DNA from 3 places in the Streptomyces sp. NPDC091682 genome. Region 2 is predicted to be linked to each of the others. Evidence: riboswitches for the same ligand, from Rfam matches in the RefSeq annotation. Region 2 holds a riboswitch; each other region holds the start of a gene.
The links. Region 2 has a riboswitch for thiamine pyrophosphate ahead of thiC (phosphomethylpyrimidine synthase ThiC). Riboswitches for the same ligand answer to the same signal wherever they lie in the genome.

Region 1 (7,705 bases), on a different contig from region 2:
TGGGGGAGCAATGGTCGATCGAGTGATGCTAGCGGCGGATCCTAATACACACGGCCGGAAATTCTGGTCGTTGGGCCGCGCGTCGGCGGTTCGGCTCGCGGTAGGCCAGGACCTGCCGATGACCGCGACTCGATGCACGCACTACGGCACGGCTCCTTCAGGCAGTACGACCACCTCGGCGGGGGTGAACGTCGCCTCGACCCGGTCCCCCACGGCCGGCGCCCCCGCCAGTCCGCACTCGGCCTCCAACAACGGTCCCGTCTCGGGCCGCAGCACCAGCGCGACGTGCGTGCCGCGGAAGGTGCGGGAGGCCACCTCGCACCGCAGGCCCGCCGCGCAGAGCACCACGCCGGCCGGGCGGATCAGCAGCCGCTGCTCCCCCTCAGGGGATCCGGCCGGTACCGGGACCTTGCCCCACGCGGTGGCGGCCCACGTGCCCGAGACCACGGCCGGCACCACGTTCTCGAAGCCGAGGAACCGTGCCACGAACTCCGACGCGGGCCGCTGCCAGACCTCCAGCGGTGTCCCGGCCTGTTCGATCCGGCCGTCCCGCATCACCACCACCCGGTCGGCCAGGGCGAAGGCCTCGCCCTGGTCGTGCGTGACGGCCAGCACGGTCGTGCCCAGCCGGGAGAACAGCCCCCGCAGCTCCACCACGAGCCGCTCCCGCAGCCCCCGGTCGAGCTGCCCCAGCGGTTCGTCGAGCATCAGCAGCCGCGGCGACGGTGCCAGCGCCCGGGCCAGCGCCACCCGCTGCTGCTCGCCGCCCGACAGGGAGGCCACCGCCCGACCCTGGGCCCCGGGGAGCCCGACCAGTTCCAGCAGTTGCGCTACCCGGTCCGTGGACGAGGCCCGCCCGGCTCCCCGCATCCGCAGTCCGAAGGAGACGTTCGCGCCGACGTCGCGGTGCGGGAAGAGCTGGTGGTCCTGGAACATCAGGCCCACGCCCCGCCGGTGCACGGGGACGTCGGCCTGGTCGGCCCCACCCAGCAACACCCGGCCTGCGGAAACCTGCTGGAGTCCGGCGACGACCCGCAGCAGCGTGGACTTGCCGCTTCCGCTCGGCCCCAGCACGCACACGACCTCGTGCTCGGCGACCGCGAGGTCCACGCCGTCCAGGGCGTACGGGGCCGCGCGCTCGCCGAAGCGGACCGACACCCCCTCCAGCTGAAGCAGTGTCATCAGAACTCTCCGGAGGTCTTGTCGGGCCGCAGTCGCTCCAGCAGCAGCAGGGACACCGCGCACACCAGCATCAGAATCGTGCTCAGGGCCATCGCCTGGCCGTAGTTCAGCTCTCCGGCCCGCCCCAGCAGCCGCGCCACGGCCACCGGCAGCGTCGGCCGGTCCGCCCGCGCGATGAACACGGTCGCACCGAACTCCCCCAGGGACACCGCGAAGGCGAACCCGGCCGCGATCAGCAGCGCCCGCCGCACCAACGGAAGGTCCACCTCCCGCCAGGCCCGCAGCGGCGACGCGCCGAGCACCGCGGCGGCCTCCCGCAGCCGCCCGTCCACCGCGCGCAGCACCGGCAGCATGGTCCGTACGACGAAGGGCACGCCCACCAGGGCCTGCGCGAGCGGCACCAGGATCCACGAGGTCCGCAGATCCAGCGGCGGCTCGTCCAGGGTGATCAGGAAGCCGAAGCCCACGGTCACGGCGGACACCCCGAGCGGGAGCATGAGCAGCGCGTCGAAGCCGCGTACGAAACGACCCCCGCGCCGGGTCAGCGCCGCGGCCGCGAGTCCGCCGATGACCAGGGCGATCGCGGTGGCGGCGAGCGCGTACTGCAGGGAGTTCCAGATCGCCTCCAGGGGCGCCACCAGGAAGGTCCCGCCACCGGCGCCCGCGTCCTGCAGGGCCCGGTAGTAGCCGAGTCCGTAGCCGCCGGGGGTGTCGAAGGACCGCTCGACCAGCACGCCCAGCGGCGCCGCGATCAGCAGCGCGACGGTCAGCAGCACCCCGCCCAGCAGCGAGCGCTGCGCCCAGCCGCGCGGCCGGTGCGTGGTGCGGCCCGGATCGACCAACCGCAGCGCGGTCTCGCGCTTGCGCACGGTCCAGGCGTGCACGGCGAGGATCGCGCCGATGGCGGCGAACTGCACCATCGTCAGGACGGCCGCCGTCGGCAGGTCCAGGAGCTGCGCGGTCTGCCGGTAGACCTCCACCTCGAGGGTGGAGTACGCGGGCCCGCCGAGGATCAGTACGACGCCGAAGGAGCTGAAGGTGAACAGGAACACCATCAGTGCGGCGGCGGCCACCGCCGGGGCGAGCGCGGGCAGCGTCACCCGCCGCCAGGCGGCGAACCGCCCGGCGCCCAGCACCCGGGCGGCCTCTTCCTGGCGCGGGTCCAGTTGGGCCCACAGCCCGCCGACCGTGCGGACGACAACGGCGTAGTTGAAGAAGACGTGCGCGAGCAGGATCGCCCAGACGGTGGTGTCGAGCCGGACGCCCACCAGTTCGTCCAACAGTCCGCCCCGCCCCAGCAGCGCGAGGAACGCGGTGCCCACCACCACGGTCGGCAGCACGAAGGGAACGGTCACCACGGCGCGCAGCAGCTGCTTGCCCGGGAACTCGAAGCGCGCGAAGACGTACGCGGCGGGGAGCGCGATCAGCAGGGTGAGCAGGGTGGAGGCGAACGCCTGCCAGGTGGTGAACCAGAGCACGTCGGCGATGTCGGGCCGGGCCAGCACCTCCGCGAACCGGCCGAACTGCCACCCTTCGTCGGTCTTCAGGCCGCGCCCGACGATCGCGGTGACGGGGTAGGCGAAGAACAGCCCGAAGAAGGCGAGGGGGACGGCCATCAGGGCGAGCCGCACGACGGTCGCCCGCGCCCCCTCGCGGGGGCCGGAGCCGGGCGCGGCATCCCCCGACGCCGCGCCCGGCTCCTTGGTACCGCTTACTTCACGACGAGCGCGGTCCATGCCTTGACCCACTGCTCACGGTTCTTGGCGATGGTCTCCGGGGCAACGTTCTCCGGCTTCTCGACGACCACGCCGTGCTTGGTGAACAGCTCCGGCAGGACGGCGTCCTTCGTCACGGGGTTCACGAACATCTGGAGCGGCATGTCCTCCTGGAACTTCTTGCTGACCAGGAAGTCCACGAGGGCCTTGCCGCCCTCCTCGTTCTTGGCGCCCTTGAGCAGGCCCGCGAACTCGATCTGGCGGAAGCAGGTGCCGGTGGAGACGCCCGTGGGGGCCTCGGCCGGCTGGGGCTCGCCGTACAGGACCTCGACCGGCGGGCTGGAGGCGTAAGAGACGACCAGCGGGCGGTCGCCCTTGGCCTTCTTGCCGCCCGCGGATCCGGAGAAGCGCTCGTTGTAGGCCTGCTCCCAGCCGTCGACGACCTCGACGCCGTTGGCCTTCAGCTTGCTCCAGTAGTCCTTCCAGCCGTCCTCGCCGTACTTGCCGACGGAGGCGAGGAGGAAACCGAGACCGGGCGAGGAGGTCGCGGCGTTCTCGGTGACCAGCAGGTTCTTGTACTCCGGCTTGATCAGGTCGTCCAGCGTCTGCGGCGGGGCGATCTTCTTCTCGGCGAAGTACGCCTTGTCGTAGTTGACGCAGATGTCACCGGAGTCGATCGGGGTGACCCGGTGCTCCTTGTCGAGCACGTACTCGGGCTTCACCTCGGCCAGGCCCTTGGCCTCGTACGGCGTGAAGATGCCGTTGTCGAGGGCGCGCGAGAGGAGGGTGTTGTCCACGCCGAAGAACACGTCACCGCGCGGTGAGCCCTTGGTCAGGATCTCCTGGTTCAGCGCGGTGCCCGCGTCCCCGGACTTCAGCACCTTGACCGTGTAGCCGCTCTGCTGCTCGAACTCCTTGAGGACCGTGTCGGTCACGTTGAAGGAGTCGTGGGAGACGAGCGTGACGGTCTTGGACTTCGGGGCGTCGCTCGCGCCCGCGGGCTTGTCCTTGGTGTCGCCGCCGCCGCAGGCGCTGAGCGTGGTGACGCCCAGCGCGGCCGCGAGTGCGACGCCCGCCATCTTCTTCGTGGTGCTCATTGGTGAATTCCTCCTGGGATGTCCAGGAAGAGACGCGGCCCTGCCCGGCGCTCTGTAGGAGCGGACGCCGGGCAGGGCGCAACAGCAAGAGTGGTGACCGAACTTCCTACCCCGAATGACCGGGGCGAGGTTCAGAGGGTCTGCGGATGACGGATACCGCACTCTCAGCGCTGTGGCGCTCCCCTGTCGGAATATGAAATTGGTTCGGCCACAGGGTACCCCGTGGCCGAATCACATCGAACAGAAGCGGAATTTAGCGCTCCGAGGCGGCCAGCTGGCCGCACGCACCGTCGATCTCCTGACCCCGGGTGTCCCGTACGGTCACCGGCACGCCGTGCCGGGCGATGGCCTCCACGAAGGCCCTCTCGTCCTCGGGCCGCGAGGCGGTCCACTTGGAGCCCGGCGTCGGGTTGAGCGGGATGAGGTTGACGTGCACGCGCTTGCCCTTGAGCAGCTTGCCCAGGAGGTCACCGCGCCAGGCCTGGTCGTTGATGTCGCGGATCAGGGCGTACTCGATCGAGATCCGGCGGCCGGACTTCTCGGCGTACTCCCAGGCCGCGCCGAGCACCTCGCGGACGTTCCAGCGGGTGTTCACGGGGACGAGGGTGTCGCGCAGCTCGTCGTCGGGCGCGTGCAGCGAGACGGCGAGGCGGCACTTGAAGCCCTCGTCGGCGAAGCGCAGCATGGCCGGGACCAGGCCGACGGTGGAGACGGTGATGCCGCGCTGCGACAGGCCCAGGCCGTCGGGCTCCGGGTCGGTGAGCCGGCGGATGGCGCCGACCACGCGGTTGTAGTTGGCGAGCGGCTCGCCCATGCCCATGAAGACGATGTTCGACAGCCGCGCCGGGCCGCCGGGGACCTCGCCGTCGCGCAGCGCGCGCATGCCGTCGACGATCTGGTGCACGATCTCGGCGGTGGACAGGTTGCGGTCCAGGCCCGCCTGGCCGGTGGCGCAGAACGGGCAGTTCATGCCGCAGCCGGCCTGCGAGGAGATGCACATGGTGACCCGGTCGGGGTAGCGCATCAGCACGGACTCGACGAGCGTTCCGTCGTGCAGCTTCCACAGGGTCTTGCGGGTGGTGTCGTCGTCGCACGAGATGTGCCGGATGACGCTCATCAGGTCCGGCAGCAGCTCCTGCTGGAGCTTCTCCCGCGAGCCGGCCGGGATGTCGGTCCACTCGGCCGGGTCGTGCGCGTACCGGGCGAAGTAGTGCTGGGAGAGCTGCTTGGCCCGGAACGGCTTCTCACCGATCGCGGCGACCGCCTCGCGGCGCTCGGCCGGGGTCATGTCGGCGAGGTGCCGGGGCGGCTTCTTGGCCCCGCGAGGGGCGACGAAGGTGAGCTCTCCCGGAACGGGGCGGGCCATGGCAGGTACTCCTTGTAAGACGAAAGGCGCGCCGCAGAAGCAGCGCGCCTTCCAAGAGTAACCGCCCGGCGTCCTGCGACGCCTTTTCGCAGGTCAGCCGGTGCCCACGAAGGCCGCCAGCAGCAGCCACACCACGGGGGCCGTCGGAAGCAGGGAGTCCAGCCGGTCCATGATGCCGCCGTGTCCCGGCAGCAGGGTGCCCATGTCCTTGATGCCCAGGTCCCGCTTGATCATCGACTCGCCCAGGTCACCCAGGGTGGCGCTGACCGCTACCGCGAGGCCCAGCAGCAGGCCCTGCCACCAGGAGCCGCCGTCGATCAGGAACTCCATGCACAGCGCGCCGGCCGCCATCGCGAAGGCCACCGCACCGAACAGTCCCTCGCGGGTCTTGCCGGGGCTGATGCGCGGCGCGAGCTTGGTCTTGCCGAAGCGCCAGCCGACCGCATAGGCCCCGGTATCGCTGACCACGGTCAGGAGGAGGAAGGTGATCACGCGCTCGGCGCCGTCGTCGGCGGTGAGCAGCATCGCGACGAAGGTGGCCAGGAAGGGCACGTAGAACGCCGCGAAGGCGCCCGCCGTGACGTCCTTGAGGTAGTCCTCGGGCGGTTCGGTCATCCGCCACACCAGGACCGCCAGCACGGTCAGCGCCATGGCGACCCAGGCGCCCTCGGCCCCCCGGACGTATCCGGCGATGACCATGGCGGCGCCACCGACCGCGAGCGGGACCAGCGGGGCCTTGATGCCCTTCTGTTCCTGCAGCCGGGAGGTGAGCTCCCACAGGCCGACGACGACCGCGACGACGACGACCCCGACGAAGACGGCCTTGACGATCAGCAGCGAGGCGAAGATCACCGCACCGAGACCCACGCCCACCCCTATGGCGGCACGCAGGTCCCGACCCGCGCGCTTCTTCGGCGGCGGGGGCGAGGCGTCTTGCGGCTGCTGGGCATGCGGAGGCGGGGGGCTGGGCATGGGCTCCTGCGGCGGCGTATCGGCGCGGAAGAGGGGGCCGCTGTCGGCGGCGACCCCCCGATCGCGTGCTTCCCGGTCGTCGAAGTCACGGCCGGCGGCATCGGGCACGATGGGCATGGGCCGAGTGTGCGGGCCCACCTGCGCATCGTATGCGGGACCCGCCGGAACCGGCTCCGGCTGCCAGGAAGAGTCGTTCATCAGACTTCGAGGAGCTCGGCTTCCTTGTGCTTGAGGAGCTCGTCCACCTGCGCGACGTACTTCGCGGTGGTGTCGTCGAGCTCCTTCTCCGCGCGGCGCACCTCGTCCTCGCCGGCCTCCTTGTCCTTGACCAGCTTGTCAAGGGCGTCCTTGGCCTTGCGGCGGACGGCGCGGAGCGAGATCTTCGAGTCCTCGGCCTTGGTGCGCGCGACCTTGATGTACTCCTTGCGGCGGTCCTGCGTCAGCTCGGGGAAAGTCACCCGGATGATGCTGCCGTCGTTGCTCGGGTTGACGCCGAGGTCGGAGTCGCGGATGGCCTGCTCGATGTTGCGCAGGGCGCTCTTGTCGAACGGGGTCACGATCGCCATGCGCGGCTCGGGCACCGAGAAGGAGGCGAGCTGGTTGATGGGCGTGATGGCGCCGTAGTACTCCGCCACGATCTTGTTGAACATCGCCGGGTGCGCACGGCCGGTGCGAATCGCGGCGAAGTCTTCCTTGGCGACGACGACGGCCTTTTCCATCTTCTCCTCGGCCTCGAGGAGGATCTCTTCGGTCACCACGTGCTCCTGCATGTCAGATATGGATGGTTCAGGCGGGCGGTCGGACCCGGCGGGCCCGGTCAGGGGCCCGCTCGGTCCGGCTGCGGACTGCTCAGGCCCGGGTGTCCTGGTCGCTCACGAGCGTGCCGATCTTCTCACCCTTGACGGCGCGGGCGATATTGCCCTCGGCGAGGAGCTCGAAAACGAGGATCGGCAGCTTGTTGTCGCGGCAGAGCGTGATCGCGGTGGCGTCGGCGACCTTGAGGTCGCGGGAGAGGACCTCGCTGTACTCCAGCGCGTCGAACTTCACCGCGTCCGGGTTCTTCTTCGGGTCGGAGTCGTAGACCCCGTCGACACCGTTCTTGCCCATGAGCAGGGCCTCGGCGTCGATCTCCAGGGCACGCTGGGCGGCCGTGGTGTCGGTGGAGAAGTAGGGCATGCCCATGCCGGCGCCGAAGATCACGACGCGGCCCTTCTCCAGGTGCCGCACGGCGCGCAGCGGGATGTACGGCTCCGCGACCTGGCCCATCGTGATGGCGGTCTGCACGCGGGAGTCGATGCCCTCCTTCTCCAGGAAGTCCTGGAGCGCGAGGCAGTTCATGACGGTACCGAGCATGCCCATGTAGTCGGACCGGG
Region 2 (7,705 bases):
CCGAACTCATCATCCGTACCTCTTCGCAGCGCAGGCAGCCCCGCACGACCGTCAGCCCGCCCCGTTCGCCGGCCCAGGACTGACCGACAGACCGTCCGGTCGGCCCGTCGAAGGGTCTCCCGCGGACGGTCCGCGGACCGTCCGCGGACCGTCCGAGGGCCATCCGACGACCGACCGAGCACCGACCAAGGACCGGCCGAGGATTTCCGCAACGCCGATATCGGGAGAAAACGGTAGGAACGATCGGCTCCGCAAAGGATTCACCACCCCTGGTGCGTCACAGAGCGCGAGCCGCATTCCTATGATGGGCGCACGACATCACGGACCCTCCTCACTGGAGGTCAGGAGGGTCCGCAGGTGTACGGCAGCGCGACGGTGGTGGAGGGGTCGATGACTCAGGGGGCCGGTCAGGGACCCGCGATGCGGACGGACACGCTGCGGGACTTCCGGGTTCCCGTCACCGAACCCGCCCTGTACGCCGTAACCACGTCCACCGGGCTGCCCGGAGAGCCCCCGGTGTACGGCGAGTACCCGGCGTACTACGAGGACGCCACGCCGAACGTGCCCCCGCAGCCCGGCTACCCGCCGCACGCGCCCACACCCCACCCGGCCGCACCGCAGGCGCCCGCACAGCAGCCTCCGTACCCCGACACGCGCATCCACGCGCGCCCCGATGCCGAACCGGCTCAGGCGACGCCCCGGGGGCCCGGCGAGGACGACCTGGAGGGCTACACCCCCACCTACCGGGACCTACCCGTCATCGGCCGCGGCGCACTCGGTGGCCCCGGCGACACCGTCCAGGTCCAGTACGTGCCCCAGGAACAGGCGGCGGGTCCCGGCCCCCTCTACGTGGTCGGCGACGTCCACGGCTACCTCGACGAGCTCGTCACCGAACTCCACGCCCAGGGTCTGATCGACGCGGAGCGCCGCTGGTCCGCCGGCAACGCCCGGCTCTGGTTCCTCGGCGACTTCACCGACCGCGGCCCCGACGGCATCGGCGTCATCGACCTCGTCATGAGACTGTCGGCCGAGGCCGCCGCCGCCGGCGGCTACTGCAAGGCCCTGATGGGCAATCACGAGCTCCTGCTCATCGGCGCCAAGCGGTTCGGCGACACCCCGGTCGTCTCCGGCGCCGGCACCGCCACCTTCCAGGCCGCCTGGCTCCTCAACGGCGGCCAGCGCACCGACATGGAACGCCTGCAGGACGTCCACCTGCAGTGGATGTCCCGCCTGGACGCAGCCGTCCTGGAGGAGGGCCACCTACTGCTGCACTCCGACACCACGGCCTACCTCGACTACGGCGACTCCATCGAGGACGTCAACGACACCATCCACGAGCTCCTCAACCGCGGTGACGCCGACATCACCTGGGACCTCTTCCGCAAGTTCACCAAGCGGTTCGCCTTCCGCGACGAGGAAACCGGCCCGACAGCCGTCCGCGAACTCCTCGACACCTACGGCGGCAGCCGCGTCGTCCACGGGCACAGCCCCATCCCGTACCTGCTCGGTGAAGTGGGCACCGAGGACGGCGACGAGTCACGCGGCCCCGAGGCCGTGGACGGCCCGCACGTGTATGCGGACGGGCTCGCCATCGCGATGGACGGCGGGGTGACGATGGCGGGCAAACTGCTCGTCGTACAACTTCCCCTGAGCGACTGAGAGCTTACGGAGAGGGGTATTTCCGGAAAGCCCCTGTCACGGCGTGGCGTGGGCGCTCTACCATCGCTCTATCCATAGCAGGCTCTCCTCCGTTTGTGCCGGTGCCCGGGTCTACGCGGGCATACCGGCTTCTACGGAGCATCGGGGGATGCACATGACCAGCGCTCCGCACCTGCTGACCGAAGACCGACCGGAGTTCGATCGGCTCGTCGACGAGGCGCTGCGCGCCGCGCACGAGCGGCCCGAACTCGCCACCCTCGGCGAACGGCTGAACGCCGAACAGCTGCGCACCATGGCACAGGGGGCCAGCGCCCTACTGGCGGCCGCGGCCGCCGCCGAGTACGACCACTACGTGAAGGTCCGCGAGGAACGACGCGACGGAGTACTGACCCCGCCCGGCATGACGGGGGACGAGGACGGCGCCCAGGACGGCGGGGGAGGTGCGGGCATCGGCGCCGTGGTCGCGGTCCTCGCGCCCGTACTGGCGGGCACCGCGATGCTGATCTTCCTGCTCGTGGGCTACATCCTGAAGATGATCGAGCCCGAACCGGCCTTCGCCGAAACCATGCTGACGGCGGGCTGGCTCTTCGGCGGGCTCACCGCGGCCGCTCTGCTCTTCGCCGTGATCGGGCTGCTGGTGACGGCCGTCCGCAACAGTGCGACCGAGGTGGCGGCGGACGAAACGGAGGCGATACCCGACGAGGTCGCCCGGGCCCGCGAGGCCTGGCGGCACGCCCTGCTGGAGCGCGGCATCATGCCCTTCCTGCGGGACGCACTGGCCGATCCGAGCGCCGGCCCCGGCTTTCCCACGCCCCGCACCCCGGCGGCCGGCCGCATCCCCAACCTGGGTTACAGCCGGCCCGACTTCACCAGCCCGGGATCCCCGTCGGAGAGCCCCCGGCCCGGCTACACGCCTCCGGACTTCACCAGCCCGGACTTCGGCGGCCCGGAACACGAACCGGAGTGATCGCGGCGCGGGGCGCCAGCGCCTCGCACCGGCCACCGACCGTAAGGAGGCGCCCCCGGAAACTCCGGTGAGGTGCCGGTGCACCGTGCATCGTCCCCACCGGTCCGGTCACCTGCCCCCCGGATATCGCAAGGCCGCCTCAGACTGTCCGGAAACCATCACTATGGTCCGTTCATCACTTGAGAGGGCCCCATCTCGTCCATATGGTCATTTACGACCGTAGCGGTGAACCACCACAGCAGGGGACTCAGATGGAAGACGGGCGGACGGCCGGGGCCGTCCTGGGGCTTGCGGGCTTCAACGCTGCACTGACCGTGGCAGCGACCGCCGCCACTTGGGATGACGGCCCCACTCCGTGGGCGGCCGCTGCCGCGACTTCCGCACTCGTCTTCCTCGTGCTCCTCCGCAAGCGCTGACGATCGCGATCCGGCCAGATCGTCGGCTGGAGCAACCGGAACGACCGCCCGGTGAGCACGGGGTGCCTCTGTGAGGGCGACCGACCGCAGACCGTCGAACCGGGCCGCCCCCGCCCCTCCGGCACCTGCGAGCCCAGGGGCCCTGGATGAGGGACCGACCGACGGCTCCCCCCACGGCGCCTTCAGGTCGCCGCCGTGCTCACGGCAATTGTCCTGCGAGATCTTCATCGGGGGAAGGAACTGTCCGCAGATCGGCCTGGTTCTCCCGCCTCAATCCGTAAAGGAAACCCCCTGGTCAGTAATCGGAAACGCCTGGCCCGGGGCTACGCCTGCCACTAGCGTCGGCGTCGAACTCTCATCCGCACCATCACCGGGGGGACTCATGCACGCCCGCACGACGCAACTGGCGGCCTCAGCCGTAGCAGCTGTCATCGGCCTGCTCCTCACGTCAGGGTGTGCCCCGGCGCAGGAGCCGAAGGCCGCCGCTGGGGTGTCGTCCGCCACTCCGCCGACCAAGGCCGCCGACACACCCCTAACGATGGCCCAGCTCAAGACCCTCGCCTTTAAGGACGGAGAAGTCCCGCAGGCCGACGAACCCATCGAGGTACGCGAACCGATGCCGGAAGGCAGCGGGCGCACCTTCCCGCCCATATCCGACCCCTCCTGCCAGCCGCTCATCGACGCCCGTTCGGGTTCGGGTTCATTCGCTCACGTCTTCCAGACCTTCAACTGGAAGACGAGCATCGATGGTGGCGGCTCAACACTCGCCTCCTACGAGAAGGGCAAAGCCGAGCAGCTCTTCGCACAGCTCAAGCAGGCCCTTGCCACCTGCCGGTCATACCGGGGCGAGGGCTACGCAGGGAAGTTCGAGGCGACGGTGAAGACGGAGGCACCGCCGCAGGTCGGCGACGAGGCAGTCGCCTTCCGGGAGATCATCCCCTTGGGGCCGGAGTACCCCGCAGACCGCAACGAGCAATTGATCGTGGTACGCACGGGAAACACCATCGCCACGTTCTCCGAGCTCAGCATGGGCAAGGAAATCCTGGCGTTCCCCGTTGAGCTGGTAAGTCGGCAGGTGGAACGGCTGCGGGACGCTCAACGAGCCTGATCAAGCGAACCGACCGACCGACGGCTCCCCCCACGGCGCCGTCGGACAGTCGCGTTCGCCCAGGTCAGTCGGCCAGCGGCAGGTAGACCCGGCTGCCCGAGGCCGCGAACTCGGCGGACTTCTCCGCCATGCCCGCCTGGATCTCCTCCGCCTTCAGGTCGCCGCCGTGCTCACGGCGGATGTCCTGCGAGATCTTCATCGAGCAGAACTTCGGACCGCACATGGAGCAGAAGTGCGCGGTCTTGGCCGGCTCCGCCGGGAGGGTCTCGTCGTGGAACTCGCGTGCCGTGTCCGGGTCGAGGGCCAGGTTGAACTGGTCCTCCCAGCGGAACTCGAACCGCGCGTCGGACAGGGCGTCGTCCCACTCCTGGGCGCCCGGGTGCCCCTTGGCCAGGTCCGCGGCGTGCGCCGCGATCTTGTACGTGATGACGCCGGTCTTGACGTCGTCGCGGTTGGGCAGGCCCAGGTGCTCCTTGGGCGTGACGTAGCAGAGCATCGCGGTGCCCCACCAGGCGATCATCGCGGCGCCGATGCCCGAGGTGATGTGGTCGTACGCGGGCGCGACGTCCGTGGTCAGCGGGCCGAGCGTGTAGAACGGCGCCTCCTCGCAGATCTCCTGCTGGAGGTCGATGTTCTCCTTGATCTTGTGCATCGGGACGTGGCCCGGGCCCTCGATCATCGTCTGGACGTTGTGGCGCTTGGCGATCGTGTTCAGCTCGCCCAGCGTCTTCAGCTCGGCGAACTGCGCCGCGTCGTTGGCATCCGCGATCGAACCGGGGCGCAGGCCGTCACCGAGGGAGTACGTGACGTCGTACGTCGCGAGGATCTCGCAGAGCTCCTCGAAGTTCGTGTAGAGGAAGTTCTCCTTGTGGTGCGCCAGGCACCACGCGGCCATGATCGAGCCACCGCGCGAGACGATGCCGGTCTTGCGGCGGGCGGTCAGCGGCACGTAGGGGAGGAGCACGCCGGCGTGGACCGTCATGTAGTCGACGCCCTGCTCGGCCTGTTCGATGACCGTGTCCTTGTAGATCTCCCAGGTCAGGTCCTCGGCGCGGCCGTCGACCTTCTCCAGCGCCTGGTAGAGCGGGACGGTGCCGATCGGAACGGGCGAGTTGCGCAGCACCCACTCGCGGGTGGTGTGGATGTTGCGGCCGGTCGAGAGGTCCATGACCGTGTCGGCGCCCCACTTGGTCGCCCAGGTCATCTTGTCGACCTCCTCCTCAATGGAGGAGGTGACCGCGGAATTGCCGATGTTGGCGTTGACCTTCACCAGGAACCGCTTGCCGATGATCATCGGCTCGATCTCGGGGTGGTTCACGTTCGCCGGAAGCACGGCGCGACCTGCGGCGATCTCCTCGCGGACGACCTCGGGGGAGACGTTCTCGCGGATCGCGACGTACTCCATCTCCGGGGTGATCTCGCCGCGGCGGGCATACGCGAGCTGCGTGACGGCGGCGCCGCCGCGACCGCGGCGGGGCTGGCGGGGGCGGCCCGGGAAGACCGCGTCGAGGTTCTTGAGGCCGCCGCGCGGCGAGGTGTGCTTGATGCCGTCGTCCTCGGGGCGCACGGGGCGACCCGCGTACTCCTCGGTGTCCCCGCGGCTGATAATCCAGTTCTCGCGCAGTGGCGCGAGGCCGCGGCGGACGTCGGTCTCGATCTGCGGGTCGGTGTACGGACCGGACGTGTCGTAGAGCGTCACGTCCTTGCCGTTGGTGAGGTGGACCTGGCGAACCGGCACCCGGAGGTCGGGGCGGGAGCCCGCCAGGTATCCCTTGTGCCAGCCGGGCTGGCGCTCGGTCTGGCCGTCGGCGTCCTGGCTGACGGCAGGCGTGCGTGCGTCCTGAATGGTCATGAGACCTGATCTCCCTACGCCGGCATTACCCGGTAACAGGTTCGGCGGTCGACGCAGCCTCTTCCCGTACGCATCGGTGATGCCCGTACGGTGATCAGCGTCCTCTCAGCCCGGTGCTCCGAGCTCCCGCGTTGTGCAAAGGTGCCCCCACGCTAGCGTCATCCATGGCGTGCTGAACAGTGGGCCCCCTCATCTCTTGCGATGATCTGCTGGTGACGCCCTCGCCGCAGCCCCCCATCGAGCACACTGAGCCCCATGGCCACAACGGCCACGCGCATGCGGGCCCCGGACCGTCCGACGGGCACTCCGACAGACACTCCGACGGGCACTCCGGCGGTGGCTCGGACGGGCAACCCCCGGGTCCACCCCACAACCACGGCCACGGCCACAGTCATGGCCACGGCCCGGCGGCCCCCGTCTCGAAGCACCTGCGCAAGGTCATCGCGGCCGTACTGATCCCCTTCGCCGTGGCCGTCTTCGTCGGCATGGTGGTGCTCTGGCCGGGCGGCGCCCCCGGCCACGAGCGCACGGGGGTGGGATTCGACCGGCAGACCCAGCAGGGCGTGGTCGTGTCGATCGAACAGGTCGACTGCAAGTCCGTGAACGCCGCGCAGGTACCGACGACCGGAACTCCCACTGCCCCCGGGGGCAGTGGGGCCCAGGCCGCGCCGACCGGTGAGTGCAAGAAGGCCACCGTCGAGGTCACCAGCGGCCCGGACAAGGGCCGCACCTTCGTGGAGGTCGTCCAGCCGGGCGCGCCGCGGCAGTTGGAGGACGGCCAGGAGGTGGTGGTGGCGTACGCACCGGACGCCCCCCGTGACCTGCAGTACTCGGTGATCGACGTGAACCGCAAGCTCCCGATGGCGCTGCTGGCCGGCATCTTCGCCGTCGCGGTCGTCGTCGTCGGGCGGATGCGCGGGCTGTTCGCGCTGATCGCGCTGGTGGTCAGCTTCGGCGTGCTGACCCTCTTCATCCTCCCGGCCATCCTGCAGGGTTCGAATCCGCTGGTCGTCGCGGTGGTCGGGGCGAGCGCCATCATGCTGATCGCGCTCTACATGTGCCACGGACTGACCGCCCGTACCTCGGTGGCCGTCCTCGGCACCCTGGTTTCGCTGCTCCTGATCGGGCTGCTCGGCTCGGGGTTCATCGACTGGGCGTTCCTCAGCGGCAACACCGACGACAACACCGGGCTGATCCACGGGCTGTACCCGGACATCGACATGAGCGGTTTGCTGCTCGCAGGCGTGATCATCGGATCGCTGGGCGTACTCGACGACGTGACGGTCACCCAGACGTCGGCGGTGTGGGAGCTGCACCACGCGGACCCCTCGATGGGGCCGCGCGCGCTCTACCGGGCGGCCATCAGGATCGGCCGCGACCACATCGCGTCGGTGGTCAACACCCTGGTGCTGGCCTACGCGGGTGCCGCGCTGCCGCTGCTCCTACTGTTCTCGATCGCGAACAGCAGCATGGGTTCGGTGGCCAATAGCGAGCTGGTGGCGGAAGAAATCGTACGGACCCTCGTGGGATCGATCGGCCTGGTGGCCTCGGTCCCCGTGACGACGGCGCTGGCCGCACTGGTGGTTTCTGCCGACCGACCGGGATCCACGGCGGGCACCCCGGCCGCGGGGACGGTCCGCGGCCGGGGCCGGCGGCGCAAGCGCTGAGCGGCCAAGGCGCCGGCCGGCCGTTCGGACCAGACC
Region 3 (7,705 bases), on a different contig from region 2:
GACACCCTCGGACAGCAGTCGCGCGCAGAACTCCGTGGCGAACTCGATGCCAATGGAGCGTACAGCGGCCGGGTCGTCCTTGACGGCGAGCATGCGCTCTTTCACGTCCGCGGGGAAGACCGCGGTGCTGAGCTGGGGCAGTCGGTCGAGCTGCTTGATGCCCACAACAGGCATGACCTCGGGGATGATCGGGGTGTCGCAGCCCGCCTTCTCGGCGCTGTCGCGCAGGCGCAGATAATTCTCCGGATCGAAGAACATTTGGGTGATCGCGTAGTCGGCGCCCGCGCGGCACTTGTCCACGAAGTGCCGGATGTCCGTGTCCCAGTCCGTCGAGCGGGGGTGCATCTCGGGGAAGGCCGCGACACCGACGCAGAAGTCCCCGGACTCCTTGAGCAGCCGCACCAGGTCGGCCGCGTAGTGCACGCCCTCCGGGTGGGCCACCCACTCGGCCATCGGGTCGCCCGGCGGGTCGCCGCGCAGGGCGAGCATGTTGCGGATCCCGGCGTCGGCGAACTGGCCGATGACGTGGCGCAGCTCGGCGACCGAGTGGTCCACGGCGGTCAGGTGCGCGACCGGGGTGAGGGTGGTGTCCGCGGCGATCTCCTGAGTGGCCTTGACGGTGCCACCGCGGGTGGAGCCACCGGCTCCGTAGGTCACGGAAACGAAGCTGGGGGATACCGCTTCGACCCGGCGCAGGGCGTTCCAGAGGTTGCGTTCGCCCTTCTCCGTCTTCGGGGCCCAGAACTCGAAGGAGTACGAGCGCCCGGATGCGAGGAGGTCGCGGACCGTGTGTGCGCGATCCGACCAGGTGGAAGCGGTACCAGAGGCCATGGGGGCAGGTTAGACGCGGCCCGGCGGACACCGAAGCCTTGTCCACGTTTTGGACACGTTTTTGGACACTTGAGGGTCTGGCTCCGGCCGGAAAGCGTCCGTACGGGGTAACGCGACCGCCCGTGGTCCGGGCGGGCCGGACTCAGCCGAGGCGGGCCCGGACCCGCTTGGCGAGCTCCGCAGCGGCCGCACCGGGGTCGGTGGCCTCGGTGAGGGCGCGGACGACCACGATGCGGGTGGCGCCGGCGTCCAGCACCTCGTCCAGGTTCGTGGCGTCGATGCCGCCGATGGCGAACCAGGGGCGGTCCTGCTCCAGGGAGGCCGCGTAGCGGACCAGGTCCAGGCCCGGGGCGTGGCGGCCGGGCTTGGTGGGGGTGGGCCAGCAGGGGCCGGTGCAGAAGTAGTCCACGCCGGCTTCGGCGACGGCCGCGTCGACCTCGCCCTCGGCGTGGCAGGACCGGCCGATCAGCACCTTCTCGCCGAGGACGGCGCGGGCCGCGGGGACGGGGATGTCGCCCTGCCCGAGGTGCAGGACGTCGGAGCCGATGGCGTGGGCGACGTCGGCGCGGTCGTTCACGGCGAGCAGCTTGCCGTGACGGCGGGCGGCTTCGGCGAAGACCTGGAGGTGTTCGAGTTCCTCCCCCGCCTCCATGCCCTTGTCGCGGAGCTGGACGATGTCCACGCCCGAGGACAGGACGGCGTCGAGGAACTCGGGGAGGTCACCCTGGCGCTTGCGGGCGTCCGTGCAGAGGTAGAGCCGGGCGTCGGACAGCTGCATGGGTGTACCCCCCGTGGTGGAGGCGGTGTACGGGCCGGGCCGCGGCCGTGGGCCCGCACACCGCTGTGAAGCGAAGGCGATCAGGTCAGAGGGCGAGCGCCTGAGCGCGGCGCTTCACCTCCGTGCCGCGATTCTCGCTCAGCGCCTGCACGGGGGTGCCGGGCAGGGTCGGATCCTCGGTGAAGAGCCATTCCAGGATCTCCTCCTCGGTGAAACGGTCGTCGCGCAGCACGGTCAGCAGGCCGACCAGGCCCTTGACGACCTTGTCGCCGTCGATGAAGGGGGCCGGAACCTGCAAGGAGCGGTTCTCGCCGCGGCGGACGGCGATGAGCTGCCCTTCCTTGACCATCTGGCGGACCCGGGTCACCTCGATGTTCAGCATCTCCGCGATGTCGGGGAGGTACAGCCATGAGGGGACAAGGGCATCGATCTTTGCGTCAATCTCGGTCACGGAGACAAGCCTGCCATCTCGACTCGGCCGCCGGTACCTGAGCAGCCCCGTCCGGGTCGCGGTCCGTGCCGGGGCTCCGCTCCGGACCCCGCGCCCCGAACGCCGGCGGGGCCGCATTTCAGCCCGTCCGGCGATTGAGGACCGGGTCCGGGCGGAGCCCGGGAAGCGGAGAAGGGGCGGGGCGGGGACGGGCTCCGCGCGGCGGCACCCGCACCCCCCGCACCCCGCCCGTCAGGCCGTGGCCGATTTCAGCGGGGTGCCGGGGTCGGAGACCTTGGCGGGGTCCAGCGGGACCGCCGCCTCGATCAGGCGGCGGCCCTGCGCCAGGTCGCGCGGACGACCCACGGCCAGGACGGCGACCAGCGCCCCGTCGCGCAGCCAGCACACCGACCAGGCGGGTCCGGCCGGGTCCCCGCGCAGGAGCAGGGAGTCGGCCCCGCCGTGGTGTCCGGCGTACTGCACGAAGCGTCCGAACTGCTCCGACCAGAAGTACGGCACCGGGTCGTAGACCTGGGCCGGCTCCCCGGCCAGGATGTTCGCCGCGACCGCCTTCGGCCCCTGGAGCGCGTTGTCCCAGTGGTGTACGAGCAGCCGCGTCCCGTACCGCCCGGACGGGAAGGAGGCGCAGTCGCCGACCGCGTACACCCCGGGCAGCGAGGTCCGCAGGTACGCGTCGGCGGTGACCGAGCCGTCGGGGCCGAGGTCCACGCCGGTCCCGGCCAGCCATCCGGTGGCGGGGCGGGCGCCGATGCCCACCACCACCGCGCCGGCGGGCAGGATCCGCCCGTCCGCCAGCAGGACCCGCCCCTCCTCGATCCCGGCGACCTTCGCCCCGGTGATCAGCTCCGCGCCCGCCTCCCGGTACCAGCGCGCCATCGGCTCGGTGACTTCGGCGGGCAGCGCCCCCGCCAGCACCCGGTCCGCCGCCTCGACCACGGTGACCTCGCAGCCCGCCTCCCGGGCGGCCGTGGCGAACTCGGCGCCGATCCAGCCCGCCCCGACGACCACGGCCCGGGGCGAGGCGGCCAGCACCGGGCGCAGCCGGGCCGCGTCGTCCAGGGTGCGCAGCAGGTGGACGCCCGGGACGCCTTCGGTCCCGGGAAGGGTGAGCGGCTGCGCGCCGGTCGCCAGGACGAGGATCCCGTAGGGGACCGGTCCCGCCCCGGTGTCCAGCTCGTGGACGGCGGCGCGCAGTCCGGTGACCTCGACGCCGAGCCTGAGGTCGATGTCGAGGCCCTCGAAGTCCACGTCGAAGGCGGAGTCCTCGGCCTTGCCGAGGAGGACCGCCTTGGACAGCGGGGGCCGGTCGTAGGGCTGGTGGGGTTCGGCTCCCAGCAGGGTCACGGGGCCGGTGAAGCCCTGTTCGCGCAGGGCCACGGCGGTCTGCACCCCGGCCATTCCGGCGCCGACGATCACGACGCCGCGCTGATTCTGTTCCGTCTGCTCGCTCACGCCGCCACCCTAATCATCTGACGCTCCGTCAGGAATAGGTGCCGCCTTACTCGCCATCCACCGCCGGGTTAGTCTGGCCACCGTACCTATCGCGGGAGTCCGGCGCACCGGGCTGAGAGGGAGGCTGGCCGGCCTCCGACCGTACGAACCTGATCCGGATCATGCCGGCGAAGGGAGGGGCTGGACGCCCATGCACGCATCCCGAACACCTCGGAAGGGATCCGACGTCCTCGTCATCGGGGGCGGAATCATCGGCCTGGTCACCGCCTGGCGGGCCGCCGCGCGCGGACTGCGCACCGTACTCGTCGACCCCGCACCCGGCGGCGGCGCCGCCCAGGTCGCGGCCGGCATGCTCGCCCCCGTCACCGAACTGCACTACGGCGAGGAAGCCCTGCTGGGGCTCGGCCTCGCCTCCGCCGCGCGCTATCCGCAGTTCGCCGCCGAGCTCGCCGAAGCCAGCGGCGGCATGGACATCGGCTACCGCGCCTGTGGCACCCTCGCCGTCGCCCTCGACGCCGACGACCGCCTCCACCTGCGCGAACTGCACGCCCTGCAGCGCCGCTGCGGCCTGGAGTCCGAGTGGCTCACCGGCCGCGAGTGCCGCCGCCTGGAGCCCATGCTCGCCCCGGGCGTACGCGGCGGCCTGCGCGTCGACGGCGACCACCAGGTCGACCCCCGCCGGCTCGCGGCCGCCCTGCTGGCCGCCTGCGAACGCGCCGGCGTGACCCTCCACCGGGCCGGCGCGGAACGGCTCCTCACCACCACCGACCGGGCGACCGGTGCCCTCCTCGACGACGGCACGGAACTGCTCGCCGACCAGGTGGTCCTCGCCGCCGGCTCGTTCACCGGCCGGCTGGCGGGCGTACCGACGGAGGTCGTGGCCCCCGTACGGCCGGTCAAGGGACAGGTCCTGAGGCTCACGGTGCCGGCGGCGTACGCGCCGTTCCTGTCGCGGACCGTACGGGCCGTCGTCCGCGGCAGCCACGTCTACCTGGTGCCGCGCGAGAACGGCGAGCTCGTCATCGGTGCCACCAGCGAGGAACTCGGCTGGGACACCACCGTCACCGCGGGCGGGGTCTACGAACTCCTGCGCGACGCCCACGAACTGGTCCCCGGCATCACCGAACTCCCGCTCACCGAGACCCGGGCGGGGCTGCGCCCCGGATCCCCCGACAACGCCCCGCTGCTCGGCCCGACCGAGCTGCCCGGCCTGCACCTGGCCACCGGGCACTACCGCAACGGGGTGCTGCTGACCCCGCTCACCGGCGAGGTCCTCGCCGAACTGCTGGCCACCGGCGAACTGCCTGAGATCGCGCGCCCCTTCACCCCCCGCCGGTTCTCCGCCGCACGTCAGGAGTCGTACGCATGACCATCTCCGTCAACGGCGAGCCGCGCGAGGTCGCGGCCGGCGCCACCCTCGACACGGTGGTCGCCACCCTGACCGCCGCGCCCTCCGGCGTCGCCGCCGCGCTCAACGAGACCGTGGTCCCGCGCGGACAGTGGCCGGCCACCGTCGTGGGCGACGGCGACCGGGTCGAGATCCTGACCGCGGTACAGGGGGGCTGACCGACGTGGCGGACGACCTCTTCACCCTGGGCGGCCGGACCTTCACCTCCCGCCTGATCATGGGCACGGGCGGGGCCCCCAGCCTGGACGTGCTGGAACGCGCCCTCGTCGCGTCCGGCACCGAACTCACCACGGTCGCGATGCGCCGGCTGGACCCCACGGTCCAGGGCTCCGTCCTGTCCGTGCTGACCAAGCTCGGCATCTCGGTCCTCCCCAACACGGCGGGCTGCTTCACCGCGGGCGAGGCCGTCCTCACGGCCCGGCTGGCCCGGGAAGCGCTCGGCACGGACTGGATCAAGCTGGAGGTGGTCGCGGACGAACGGACCCTCCTGCCCGAGGGCGTCGAGCTGCTGGACGCCGCCGAGATCCTGGTGGACGAGGGCTTCACGGTCCTCCCGTACACCAACGACGACCCGGTGCTCGCGCGGAAGCTGGAGGACGTGGGCTGCGCGGCGATCATGCCGCTCGGGTCTCCCATCGGGTCCGGCATGGGCATCCGCAACCCGCACAACTTCGAGCTGATCACGGAACGCGCATCGGTCCCGGTCATCTTGGACGCGGGCGCGGGCACGGCCTCCGACGCGGCCCTGGCGATGGAACTGGGCTGCGCAGCGGTCATGCTCGCCTCGGCGGTGACCCGGGCACAGGAACCGGTCCTCATGGCGTCGGCCATGCGCGACGCCGTCTCGGCGGGCCGGCTCGCCTTCCGCGCGGGCCGCATCCCCCAACGCCGCTTCGCCGAAGCCTCCTCCCCCACGGAGGGCCGCGCCACCCTGGACCCGGAACGCCCGGCGTTCTGAAGCGGCGGGGCGGGGGCGGGGCGGGGGCGGGGGCTTCGCGGTGAGCGGGTGCCGCCCCGCCCACCCGACCCCGCCCACCGATACCCCCGCCCCGCATCGCAACCCCGCTCACAACCCCGCCCAGCGTCACAGCCGCGCTGCAAGGCGGCCGCCGCCGGCCGGCGCCCGCTCGGCGGCTCGTAGAATCGGCGGGTGGATACGACCCTGGATGACCCCCTCGTCGGGCGCGTGCTCGACGGCCGCTACCGCATCGACGCCCGCATCGCGGCCGGCGGCATGGCCACGGTCTACCGGGCCGTCGACACCCGCCTGGACCGCGTGCTCGCCCTGAAGGTGATGCACCCGACCCTCGCCGCCGACGCCGCCTTCGTCGACCGGTTCATCCGCGAGGCGAAGTCCGTCGCCCGGCTCTCGCACCCGAACGTGGTCGCCGTCTTCGACCAGGGCACGGACGGGCCGTACGTGTACCTGGCCATGGAGTACGTCTCCGGCTGCACCCTGCGCGACGTGCTCCGCGAACGCGGCGCGCTCCAGCCCCGGGCCGCCCTCGACATCCTCGAACCGGTCCTCGCCGCCCTCGGCGCCGCGCACCGGGCCGGCTTCGTCCACCGCGACATGAAGCCCGAGAACGTGCTCATCGGAGATGACGGCCGGGTGAAGGTCGCGGACTTCGGGCTGGTCCGGTCGGTCGACTCCGTGACCAACACCACCGGTTCCGTCCTCGGCACCGTCTCCTACCTGGCCCCCGAGCAGATCGAGAACGGCGTCGCCGACACCCGCGTGGACGTCTACGCCTGCGGTGTCGTCCTCTACGAGATGCTCACGGGCTCCAAGCCCCACACCGGCGGCACCCCCGCGCAGGTGCTCTACCAGCACTTGAACGAGGACGTCCCGCCCCCGTCCGCCGTGGTCCCGGGGCTCGCCGTCGGGCTCGACGAGCTGGTCGCGCAGGCCGCCGCCCGCAATCCCGACCTGCGTCCCTACGACGCGGCCGCCCTGCTCGGCCTCACCCGGGAGGTCCGCGCCCTGCTCGGCGACGCCGAGCTGGACGCCGTACCCCCGCAGGCGCGCGCCGAGGAGCGCTCGTCCGCCGAGGACCGTACGGGGGTGATCCCGCGCCCGGTGGCCGCGCAGCAGCCCGTACAACACACCTCCCGCCTGGAGATGCCCCCCTCGCCGCCCGCTCCGGCCGCTCCGCCCGCACACCGGCCGGCGGCGCCCGCGCGGCGGCCCCGTCGCGGGGTGCTGCTCGTCATCGCGGGGGTGCTGCTCGCGCTCGGGCTCGGGGTCGGCGTCTGGTACATCAACTCCGGGCAGTTCACCAAGGTCCCCAACCTGCTGGGCAAGACCGAGGCGGAGGCCCGCTCCCGGCTGTCCGAGGCCGGGCTCGGCGTGAAGGGGGTGAACCGGAAGTTCAGCGACGCCTTCGACCGCGGGACGGTGATGAAGACCGATCCTTCGGGCGGCGGGCGGATCCGCGGGAACGACGCGGTGACCCTCACCATTTCCCGCGGCCCCGAGGTCGTGGCCGTGCCCAACCTGAAGGGCCGGCCCCTGGAGGAGGCCACGGCCGAGCTGACGCGGTCCGGGCTGGCGCCCGGCATGGTGACGCAGGCCTTCAGCCAGGACATCGCCCAGGGTTCGGTGATCAGCACCAATCCCGCGGGCGGTGAGAAGCGGGCCCCCGACACGGCGGTCTCGCTCGTCGTCAGCAAGGGCCGCCCCGTGTCGGTCCCGAGCGTGACCGGGGTCCCCGTCGACCAGGCGACAGCGGCCCTGGAGGCCCTGGGCCTCAAGGTCACGGCGGCTCCCGAGCAGGTCAACGCC

Region 1: linked by a shared signal. The riboswitch ahead of ACIQK6_RS17000 (thiamine ABC transporter substrate-binding protein) and the one ahead of thiC (phosphomethylpyrimidine synthase ThiC) in region 2 are both predicted to bind thiamine pyrophosphate.
Region 3: linked by a shared signal. The riboswitch ahead of thiO (glycine oxidase ThiO) and the one ahead of thiC (phosphomethylpyrimidine synthase ThiC) in region 2 are both predicted to bind thiamine pyrophosphate.

What each region holds. Positions count from the first base shown of each region.
Region 1 is NZ_JBIVTH010000006.1:361,000-368,704, reverse strand. Features, by position in the region: gene ACIQK6_RS17010 (ABC transporter ATP-binding protein) at 142-1,182, opposite strand; gene ACIQK6_RS17005 (iron ABC transporter permease) at 1,182-2,798, opposite strand; gene ACIQK6_RS17000 (thiamine ABC transporter substrate-binding protein) at 2,894-3,994, opposite strand; TPP riboswitch at 4,080-4,189, opposite strand; gene rlmN (23S rRNA (adenine(2503)-C(2))-methyltransferase RlmN) at 4,248-5,360, opposite strand; gene ACIQK6_RS16990 (phosphatidate cytidylyltransferase) at 5,454-6,530, opposite strand; gene frr (ribosome recycling factor) at 6,530-7,087, opposite strand; gene pyrH (UMP kinase) at 7,182-7,705, opposite strand, start outside.
Region 2 is NZ_JBIVTH010000004.1:177,220-184,924, forward strand. Features, by position in the region: gene ACIQK6_RS11450 (LacI family DNA-binding transcriptional regulator) at 1-83, shown strand, start outside; gene ACIQK6_RS11455 (metallophosphoesterase) at 376-1,659, shown strand; gene ACIQK6_RS11460 (hypothetical protein) at 1,808-2,626, shown strand; gene ACIQK6_RS11465 (hypothetical protein) at 3,581-4,150, shown strand; gene thiC (phosphomethylpyrimidine synthase ThiC) at 4,215-6,002, opposite strand; TPP riboswitch at 5,997-6,142, opposite strand; gene ACIQK6_RS11475 (YibE/F family protein) at 6,215-7,669, shown strand.
Region 3 is NZ_JBIVTH010000005.1:328,467-336,171, forward strand. Features, by position in the region: gene metF (methylenetetrahydrofolate reductase [NAD(P)H]) at 1-831, opposite strand, end outside; gene thiE (thiamine phosphate synthase) at 974-1,609, opposite strand; gene ACIQK6_RS14610 (Rv2175c family DNA-binding protein) at 1,695-2,060, opposite strand; gene ACIQK6_RS14615 (NAD(P)/FAD-dependent oxidoreductase) at 2,292-3,512, opposite strand; TPP riboswitch at 3,594-3,705, shown strand; gene thiO (glycine oxidase ThiO) at 3,703-4,881, shown strand; gene thiS (sulfur carrier protein ThiS) at 4,878-5,078, shown strand; gene ACIQK6_RS14630 (thiazole synthase) at 5,084-5,878, shown strand; gene pknB (Stk1 family PASTA domain-containing Ser/Thr kinase) at 6,071-7,705, shown strand, end outside.